4 regions of the Streptomyces sp. NPDC002690 genome follow, and region 4 is predicted to be linked to each of the others. Evidence: riboswitches for the same ligand, from Rfam matches in the RefSeq annotation. Region 4 holds a riboswitch; each other region holds the start of a gene.

Region 1 (2,190 bases), on a different contig from region 4:
GGTGAAGCCGAGCCGCTTCGACTCGCGGCGCAGGATGCGCACGCACGCGCTGTGGAAGGTCATGACCCACATGGCGTTGGCGCGGGGGCCGACGAGCTGCTCGACCCGCTCCTTCATCTCGCCGGCGGCCTTGTTGGTGAAGGTGATCGCCAGGATCTGCCCGGGGTGCACGCCGCGCTCGGCGAGCAGGTGGGCGATGCGGTGGGTGAGCACCCGGGTCTTGCCGGAGCCGGCGCCCGCGACGATGAGCAGCGGGGACCCGGCGTGCACGACGGCTGCGCGCTGTTCGGTGTTGAGGCCGTCGAGCAGCGCCGCGGAGTCGATGACCGGGCGCGGGGCGCCGTCGCGGTAGTACCCGTCCCTGGGCGGCGGGGGCGCGTCGAAGAGCCCTTCGAAGAGGCCCTCGGGCTCCTCCTCGGGCGCGTGGTCCTCGGGGGGCGGCGGGGGCCCCTCCTCCACGGGCTGGAGGCCGGTCAGGTAACTGTCGTCAAAGAGGCTGCTCATCGCTTGTCGAGTTTAGATGCCCCGACGGACACTCCGGGCGGCCTTGACGGAGTCTCCACGTCCGCCGTCACCGGGTGTCAAGGGCCGTACGCGGCGCGCTAGGGAAGGCCCCCTCGCGGCCAAGGTCACGAAAATGTATCGGGCATATCGCACATCGCCCTTCCCAGCCGCCCCGCCGCTTGGTTACCGTGCTCAGCCGGGCGACCCGTATCCCCTGACAGGCGAACCGCGCCACACGGACGCCCCCGCCGAATCCGGCCCGCCCACGCTGTCCGGAACCGGGGACCCACACGCATCACCGGGGTGAATCGGGCCCGTACTCCGTTCATTCGGTACAGGCCCGTAGGGCAGCCTTCCGCGCCCGAACCCGACAGCTAACCCGGTAGGCGGTCCAGGAAGGAGATGCCGGTCTTGGCATCACATCGCAAGCCGCGCGCCCCGATGCGCGTGACGTCGCCGGCTGTGGGGTTCACCACGGTCGCGCTGGCCTCGGTGACGCTGCTCTCCACGCAGAGCGCGACGGCCGCCCCCTCGGCGCCCAAGCCGAGCATCGAGGACGTACGGAGGAAGGTCGACGACCTCTACCGTCAGGCGGGTTCCGCGACCCAGGAGTACAACCGGGCCAAGGACGCCTCGGCCGAACAGCAGGACAAGGTGGACGCCCTGCTGGAGGAGGCGGCCCAGCGGGCGGAGAAGGTCAACGAGGCCCGTCGCGCCCTCGGCAACTACGCGGCGGCCCAGTACCGGACCGGCGGTCTGGCGTCCTCGATGACGTTCTTCCTGGCGGACGACCCGCAGTCGTACTTCGACCAGGACCAGCTGATGAAGCGCCGCAGCGGGCAGCAGGAGAAGGCAGTCTCCGACTTCCGCACCCAGCAGCTGGCGGCTGCCGAGAAGCGCACCGAGGCCACCAAGAGCCTGGAAGCGCTGACGGAGTCGCAGGAGGATCTGCGCACCAGCAAGCAGACCGTGCAGAACAAGCTGGCCGAGGCGCGCACGCTGCTGTCGAAGCTGACCGCCGAGGAGAAGGCGCGCCTCGCGGAGCTGGAGCGGAAGAAGGAAGCCGAAGCCAAGAAGAAGGCGGAGAAACTCGCCGCCGAGCAGGCCGCCACGGCGAAGGCGGCGGCCGACAAGGCGGCTGCGGACGCCGCCGCCTCGGGCTCGACGGCCTCGGACACGTCCACCGGCTCGACCACGTCCGCGTCCACCAAGGGCGCCCAGGCTCTGGCGTTCGCCGAGTCCCAGATCGGCAAGCCCTACGTGTGGGGAGCCACCGGCCCCGCGTCGTACGACTGCTCCGGTCTGACCCAGGCGGCCTGGCGGGAGGCGGGCGTGGACCTGCCGCGTACCACCTGGGACCAGGTCAACGTGGGTACGCGGGTCGCGACCGCCGACCTCCAGCCGGGAGACCTGATCTTCTTCTACGACGACATCAGCCACGTGGGCATCTACAAGGGCGACGGGATGATGGTCCACGCGCCGAAGCCGGGTGCGTACGTCCGCGAGGAGTCGATCTACTACATGCCGATCTACGGCAGCGTCCGGCCGGGCTGACCGGGGGCGTCTTCCGCCCCGCCGCACCGTCCGGCCCGCGCCTACGGGGCGCCAGGGCCGGAGCGGTGGCTACGAGCACTCCCAGTAGAAGCGCCCTTCGCGGTGGTCGGGGCTGACGAAGGCGAAGCCGTA
Region 2 (2,190 bases), on a different contig from region 4:
CACGCGGCCGATGGTGTCGCCGGTGTTGACCTGCTGGCCGGCGACGACGTCCATGGAGGACTGGTGGCAGTACCAGATCTCCGTACCGTCATCGAGCTCCAGGACCGTGCGGTACCCGTACGAGCCCGACCAGCCCGCCGACTTGACCGTTCCCCCGTGCACGGCCTTGACCGGGGTACCGGTCGGCGCGGCGAAGTCGAGACCGGTGTGCTGCCCGGAGGCCCACATCGTGCCGGCCTCGCCGAAGGTGGAGGTGATCGTGTACGCGGAGGTGGGGAGCGAGTAGCTGGCGGCGAGCTTGGCCAGTCTCTCGGCCTCGGCCTTCTTCGCCGCGGCCTCCTCGGCCGCCTTCTTCTCCGCCGCGGCCTTCGCCGTGGCCTCGTCCTGCTGCTTCTTCGCCTCGGTGGCGGCCTTGGTCGCGGCAGCCGCCTCCTGGGCCGCCTTCGCTTCCGCGTCGGCGGCGGACTGCTGCTGCTCGGCCTGCTGGAGGATGCGGGCGCGCAGTGCCTCGCCCGCGTCGGTGGCGCCCTGCTCGGTCTCCGCCGTGGTGAGCCCGGCCGTGGTGAACGGCGCGGCCGCCGCCACCGGCGCGGGAGTGTCGTCGGACTCGACCGCGGTGATCAGAGCGCCCAGCCCGGGAAGGGACTTGGCGTCGGGAAGGTTGTCCGCGAGCGAATCGGGAAGAGAGATGGAGACCGGCGGCTTGCTCTGCGCGGTGGCCATGCCGCCCGCACCGACGGCCGCGATGACGCCGACCCCGAGGACGGTGGAACTACGCGCGAGACCACGCTGCTTGGCGACGCGGTGCCGGCCGCGTACGGGGCGGAGGGAATCCTCGGTGGGGTTCCATTCCTCCCAGGCCTTGTCGGCGTTGCCGGGAGAGCCGAAACCCTCGCGAGTGGCGAAGGGTGACGGGGCTTCGGGGGCAGGCTGGTTGGACGCCACGTGGGCGCACTCCTTTCCTTCCTTCTCGCCTACCGGGTTAGCTGACGGGTTCGGAGCAGGAAGGTCTCCTACGGGCGCCTGGCGTCTCTGTCGAGACACAGGTGTCCGATTCACCCCAAGAAGGTGGTTCCCCGGTTCCCTTGCGGAATTCGGCGCTCGCGCACGGCGCCGTCTCTGACGACGGCTGGGACGACCGCGCTGCGTTATCGAACGTTAATAGACAGACGACTCCGATTCCAAGCCGTTCCTCTTGATCATTCCCACTTCGGGCCGGGATTTACCTGGGCATTTCCTCGCTTAGCGGGGCGACTTGCGGACGAGCGGCCCGACCCGGCTTTTCTGACGGTGTGTCATATGTTATCGAGCGGTACCGCTCTGCTACGGACCGTCGCCGGACCCGGGCGGCTGACCCCGGGGCCGTCCGCAGGGGGATCGCGGGGCCGTCCGCAGGGGGATCGCGGGGCCGTCCGCAGGGGGATCACGGGGGATCACCACGGCGCCCTGAACCGCGTCAGCCGCCGCCGCGGCCCACGATCGGCACGGTGGTCCGGCGCTCCGGCTGGTCCTCCGCCGGCCGGGCCACCGCGAGCAGCGCCAGGTCGTCCGTCGAGCGCCCGCCCGTGTGCAGCCGGACGTCGTCGGTGAGCGCCGTGAGCAGCTCGTCGGGACCGGGGAAGATCCGGCCTCGCAGCCGCTCTGCCGGGTCGTAGAACACGCCCGCCGCGTCGCGCGCCTCGGAGAGCCCGTCCGTGTAGGTCAACAGGGTCGCGCCCGGCGGGAGGTCCCACTCGTCCGCCCGGTCCGGCCAGGCTCCCAGTGCCATACCGAGCGGCAGCGCGGGGGTACTGGGCCGCAGCACGTCCAGCGCGCCCCCGGCGTGCAGCAACAACGGTTCGGGGTGACCCCGGTTGACGATCCGCAGAGTCGCGGAGCCCTGTGGAATCTCGGCCAGGACCGCGGTGACGAACCCCTCCACCGGGTCCAGCCCCCCGCGCCGCGCCGCGTCCCTGGCCAACGCGCGCTCAAGCCGCTGCGCCACCCCCTCCAGCGTCTCCTCCTGCTCCGCGGCCTCCCGGAACGCGCCGATGATCACCGCCACCGCCTCGACCGCGTCGAGCCCCTTTCCGCGTACGTCGCCCAGTACGAGGCGTACGCCGTACGGAGTGTCCGCGACGGCGAACAGGTCGCCGCCGACGTACTCGTCCGCCTGCGCCGCCTCGTACCGCGCGGCGACGTGGAGCCCGC
Region 3 (2,190 bases), on a different contig from region 4:
ACCGCGACGGGCGGCAAGCACCGCGGGACGCCCGACCCGGACGAGGCCGCAGCCGACGCCTCGCGCGACACCGGCCGGCACGCCTCGCGCGGGGACAGCGACGCGCGCGACGACACGGCCCTCGCGACGGACGGGACGTACACGGTCCAGTCCGGCGACAACCTCTGGGCGATCGCCGACGCGCAGCACCTCTCCGACGGCTGGACCGAGCTCTACCAGGCCAACGAGAGCGTGATCGGATCGAACCCCGACCTGATCCTGCCCGGCCAGGAGCTCGACCTGAGCACGGCCGCCGCCCCTGCGGCGACCGACTCCGCTCCGGCCGCGACGGACACCGCGTCCGGCACCGCTTCCGACACGCCGGAGACCACTCCCGACACGGCGGAGACTGCTCCCGCCAACTGATCCAATTCGGGAAAACGCCCCAAAAAGAGGGGTAGTTAAGGGGCCTATGTCCACTTTTGCGAAAGTGAGACATGGGTCTCTTCGCTGTTCCGGCGTGTCGCGGTCGCGGGGGTTCGCGAATGTCCGCTTTGACCTGCGGAAACGGTTATTCAGGCGTGGCCAGTAAGGTCTGATTGTCTGATATGTCCATCATTGAATGTGGGGGTTGCCTCTGTTTACGGTCAGAACCGCTCGCACCGCGGGCCCCGTCGACCGTCACGCCGAATCCTGCCGTCGGTCGAAGGGAACAGACGCGTAAAGCGCCGTAGGCAGGAGCGGGGGACCCAGGTAAGCCGCCGGTATCGGACGGCCCGTCGGAAACGACGGGAGGCCGGGACCGGCTAGGGGTTAAGCCACACGCAAGGACGTGTGGCCGGGCACTCATTGGCCCGAACCCGACAGCTCACCTCGTAGGCGTCGGTGAGGAGACGTTCCATGCTGCTGTCCAGCAACGGTAAGCACCGCCGCTCGTCCAAGGCCGTCCGTGTGGCCACGCTCGCCGGCGTCGCCGGTGCCGCCATCGCCCTCCCGCTGATGGGCGCCACCAACGCTTCCGCCGCCTCCGTCGCCACCTGGGACGCCGTCGCCCAGTGCGAGTCCGGTGGCAACTGGTCCATCAACACCGGCAACGGCTACTACGGCGGTCTGCAGTTCTCGCAGTCCAGCTGGGCCGCCGCCGGCGGTACGAAGTACGCCCCCCGCGCCGACCTGGCGACCAAGGAGCAGCAGATCGCCACCGCCGAGGTGCTGCTCGACCTGCAGGGCCCGGGCGCCTGGTCCTGCGCCGGCGCCGGCAACCTCACCAACGACGGTGTGGACCCGGGCGTCGACACGGGCTCCTCCGCGAGCACCGGCTCGACCGCGACCGACGACAGCGCCTCCACGGCGACGCCGGACCGCTCCACCGACTCGCAGACCGCCTCCCGCAGCGAGGAGCGCCCCGCCGCGAAGTCCGAGACCGTCACCACGCCGACCGGCGACAAGGTGGAGAAGGGCGACGGCGAGTACAAGGTCGTCACCGGCGACACCCTCAGCACCATCGCCGAGAAGCAGGGCGTCAAGGGCGGCTGGCAGAAGCTGTTCAAGCTGAACCACGACATCGTCGAGGACGCCGACCTCATCTTCCCGGGTCAGCAGCTCCACCTGAAGTAGTCACGAACCACTCCTCCCCGGAAGCGGGGTGTCCGGCGGCACCCCTTTCCCACTCCCTGGCCCGGCGCGCACTCCCCCCGCGCGCCGGGCCAGGGCCCTTTCCGGGCCGGGTGCGCGCGTACGTCCCGTGAGCGGCGTACAGGTGAAGAAGAGGAGAGAGGGCGGGCCGCCACCCCGGCCGTACCGCGGACTGCCGACCTCCGTATGGCCGGACGTTATGTTCCGTACGGAAACAATGTGTAGGCTCGCCGTGTCACTGGACGGACGGTCGGCTGGCCGATGTCCTGTGTCCGGTTAGGCTCTAGTCGCAAGGCTCAAGAGCCCCGCACAGTCAGCGTCACATCCCAGAAGGAGATGCTCGTGCCGTCCATCGACGTCGTCGTAGCCCGGGAAATCCTCGACTCGCGGGGTAACCCCACGGTCGAGGTCGAAGTTGGTCTCGACGACGGCAGCACGGGCCGTGCTGCCGTTCCGTCCGGCGCCTCCACCGGCGCGTTCGAGGCCGTCGAGCTTCGCGACGGCGACCCCAAGCGTTACCTCGGCAAGGGCGTGGAGAAGGCCGTCCTCGCCGTCATCGAGCAGATCGGCCCGGAG
Region 4 (2,190 bases):
GTAGCGCCGCGCCAGAAGCTCCTCGGTGAGGCGGCTGCCGCGCTCGAAGACGCCCGAGACGATGTCCTCACGGATTGCCGTGCATACCGAGTGCGCGGGAATGCGCATGTCCGAACCTCCGCCTTAATCCCCGCGAAACGCGGCCGATCGAAGCCTGCACCGTGACTCTATTGCAATCTGAGTGAATTTCCGATGGCGTACCGGAATTCGCACATATCTTTTGCCTGCGGAGCCGGCGGGCCGGAGGGTTTCGGGTGATATGCCGAAGCCCCGGCACGGGGCCGGGGCTTCGGGGTGATCGGGGGGCGGCCGGAGGTGTTCTGCAGCGGTCGGACGACGCGGACCCGGGGCTGGACGTCCGGGGCTGGACGTCCGGGGCTGGACGTCCGGGGCCGCGCGGGTCAGACCGTGACGCGCGGGTCAGACCGTGAGGCCGTGGGCCCGCAGATACGCCACGGGGTCCATGTCGGAGCCGTACTCCGGTCCGGTGCGTGCCTCGAAGTGCAGGTGCGGGCCGGTCGCGTTGCCGGTGGCGCCGGAGAGGCCGATCCGCTCCCCCGACGAGACGCGTTGGCCGGCCTGGACGCCGATCGAGGAGAGGTGGCCGTACTGGGTGTACGTGCCGTCCGCCATCCGCAGCACGATGTTGTTGCCGTACGCGCCGCCCCAGCCGGCTTCGACGACCGTGCCCGCGCCCACGGCGAGGACGGGGGTACCCGTGGCGGCATGGAAGTCGACGCCGGAGTGGCTGCCGGAGGACCACAGGGAGCCGCTCGACTGGTAACCGGTACTGATGTACGAGCCCGCGATGGGCAGGTGGAAGGAGTTCAGCCGCTTGCGCTCGGCGGCGCGCGCGGCGCGCGCCTTCGCCTCACGGGCTTCCCTGACTCGTACGGCGGCCTCGGCCTTGGCCTTCGCTTCGGCCTTCGCCCTGGCCTCGGCCACACGGTGCTGGGCCTCCGCCTGGTCGGCGATCCGGTCCGCGATGGAGTCGCCGAGCGTCACGGCCTCGATGAGGCCGGTCGTACGGGGCGACGGGACGGGCGAACCGGCGGCGAGGGCCGGGGAGGCGGTCGCAGCGACGACGCCGGTCGCGGCGAGGGCGGCGACGCCGGCGAACCGGGCGGTGGTGCGCGTCAGACGGCCCGGGGCACGATGGGTCCCGGTGGCACGGGTGAACGCCATGAAGGGGCGGGTCCTTTCCTTCCTTCTCGCCTACCGGGTTAGCTGACGGGTTCGGAGCAGGAAGGTCTCCTACGGGCGTTCGCGCCTCTCACGAGACGCGGGTGCCCGATTCACCCCAGGGACTTCACGGGTCCCCGGCTCCCCAGGCTCGCGCCTGACGGGGACTCGGCGATGACTGTCCGGCACCGCGAGTGCGGCACACAGTCGGCGGACAGCCGGATCGACGCTAGGCCGCGGCGCTTTCGATCACCAAACGGACAGTGGGTTTTGTAGCGCATCCCACAGGGCAGACAGGCACGCTTCCGGCAAAGGGGACAAACAGCGCGGCCCCGGCGAGATCTCCCCGCCGGGGCCGCGCTGCCGGGCCTGCCCGGTCGTGTGGTTGACGGCCGGTCAGCCGTTCACGATCGTCACATCGCCGATGTCCAGGGCGCGGACGGGCTCGGCGATCTGCGACGCGTCGCCCACCAGGATCGTCACCAGCCGGTCCACCGGGAAGGCGTTGACCACCGCGGCGGTCGCCTCGACCGTGCCGGTCTCGGCGAGCCGGGCGTACAGGTGGGCCTGGAAGTCGTCGGGCAACTGCTGCTCGACCTGGTCGGCGAGGGTCGCCGCGACCGAGGCGGCCGTCTCGAACTTCAGCGGGGCGACCCCCACGAGGTTCTGCACGGCGGTCTCGCGCTCGGCGTCCGTCAGCCCGTCCGCCGCGAGGGTCCGCAGGACCTTCCAGAGGTCGTCGAGCGCGGGGCCCGTGGACTCGGTGTCCACCGAGCCGCTGATGGCCAGCATCGCCGCACCGGCCGGGCCGGAGTCCGGACCGCCTGCGGTGGAGCGGAGCACCTGGGCGAACGCGCGTACGCCGTAGGTGTAGCCCTTCTCCTCGCGCAGGACCCGGTCGAGCCGCGAGGTGAGCGTGCCGCCGAGGCAGTACGTCCCGAGGACCTGGGCGGGCCAGACACTGTCGTGCCGGTCCGCGCCGATGCGGCCGATGAGCAGCTGCGTCTG

Evidence for each region. Region 4 has a riboswitch for cyclic di-AMP ahead of ACWD3D_RS04200 (M23 family metallopeptidase). Riboswitches for the same ligand answer to the same signal wherever they lie in the genome.
Region 1: another riboswitch for cyclic di-AMP. It lies ahead of ACWD3D_RS14735 (NlpC/P60 family protein); the one in region 4 lies ahead of ACWD3D_RS04200 (M23 family metallopeptidase).
Region 2: another riboswitch for cyclic di-AMP. It lies ahead of ACWD3D_RS11905 (M23 family metallopeptidase); the one in region 4 lies ahead of ACWD3D_RS04200 (M23 family metallopeptidase).
Region 3: another riboswitch for cyclic di-AMP. It lies ahead of ACWD3D_RS13420 (transglycosylase family protein); the one in region 4 lies ahead of ACWD3D_RS04200 (M23 family metallopeptidase).

The regions. Positions count from the first base shown of each region.
Region 1 covers NZ_JBSFVR010000094.1:2,114-4,303, forward strand. The annotation lists gene pcrA (DNA helicase PcrA) at 1-504, opposite strand, end outside; cyclic di-AMP (ydaO/yuaA leader) riboswitch at 755-908, shown strand; gene ACWD3D_RS14735 (NlpC/P60 family protein) at 907-2,058, shown strand; gene ACWD3D_RS14740 (hypothetical protein) at 2,128-2,190, opposite strand, start outside.
Region 2 covers NZ_JBSFVR010000067.1:20,683-22,872, forward strand. The annotation lists gene ACWD3D_RS11905 (M23 family metallopeptidase) at 1-945, opposite strand, end outside; cyclic di-AMP (ydaO/yuaA leader) riboswitch at 957-1,110, opposite strand; gene ACWD3D_RS11910 (PP2C family protein-serine/threonine phosphatase) at 1,457-2,190, opposite strand, start outside.
Region 3 covers NZ_JBSFVR010000081.1:16,583-18,772, reverse strand. The annotation lists gene ACWD3D_RS13425 (transglycosylase family protein) at 1-405, shown strand, start outside; cyclic di-AMP (ydaO/yuaA leader) riboswitch at 696-876, shown strand; gene ACWD3D_RS13420 (transglycosylase family protein) at 880-1,596, shown strand; gene eno (phosphopyruvate hydratase) at 1,951-2,190, shown strand, end outside.
Region 4 covers NZ_JBSFVR010000016.1:13,420-15,609, forward strand. The annotation lists gene ACWD3D_RS04195 (GntR family transcriptional regulator) at 1-108, opposite strand, end outside; gene ACWD3D_RS04200 (M23 family metallopeptidase) at 421-1,185, opposite strand; cyclic di-AMP (ydaO/yuaA leader) riboswitch at 1,199-1,366, opposite strand; gene ACWD3D_RS04205 (M16 family metallopeptidase) at 1,579-2,190, opposite strand, start outside.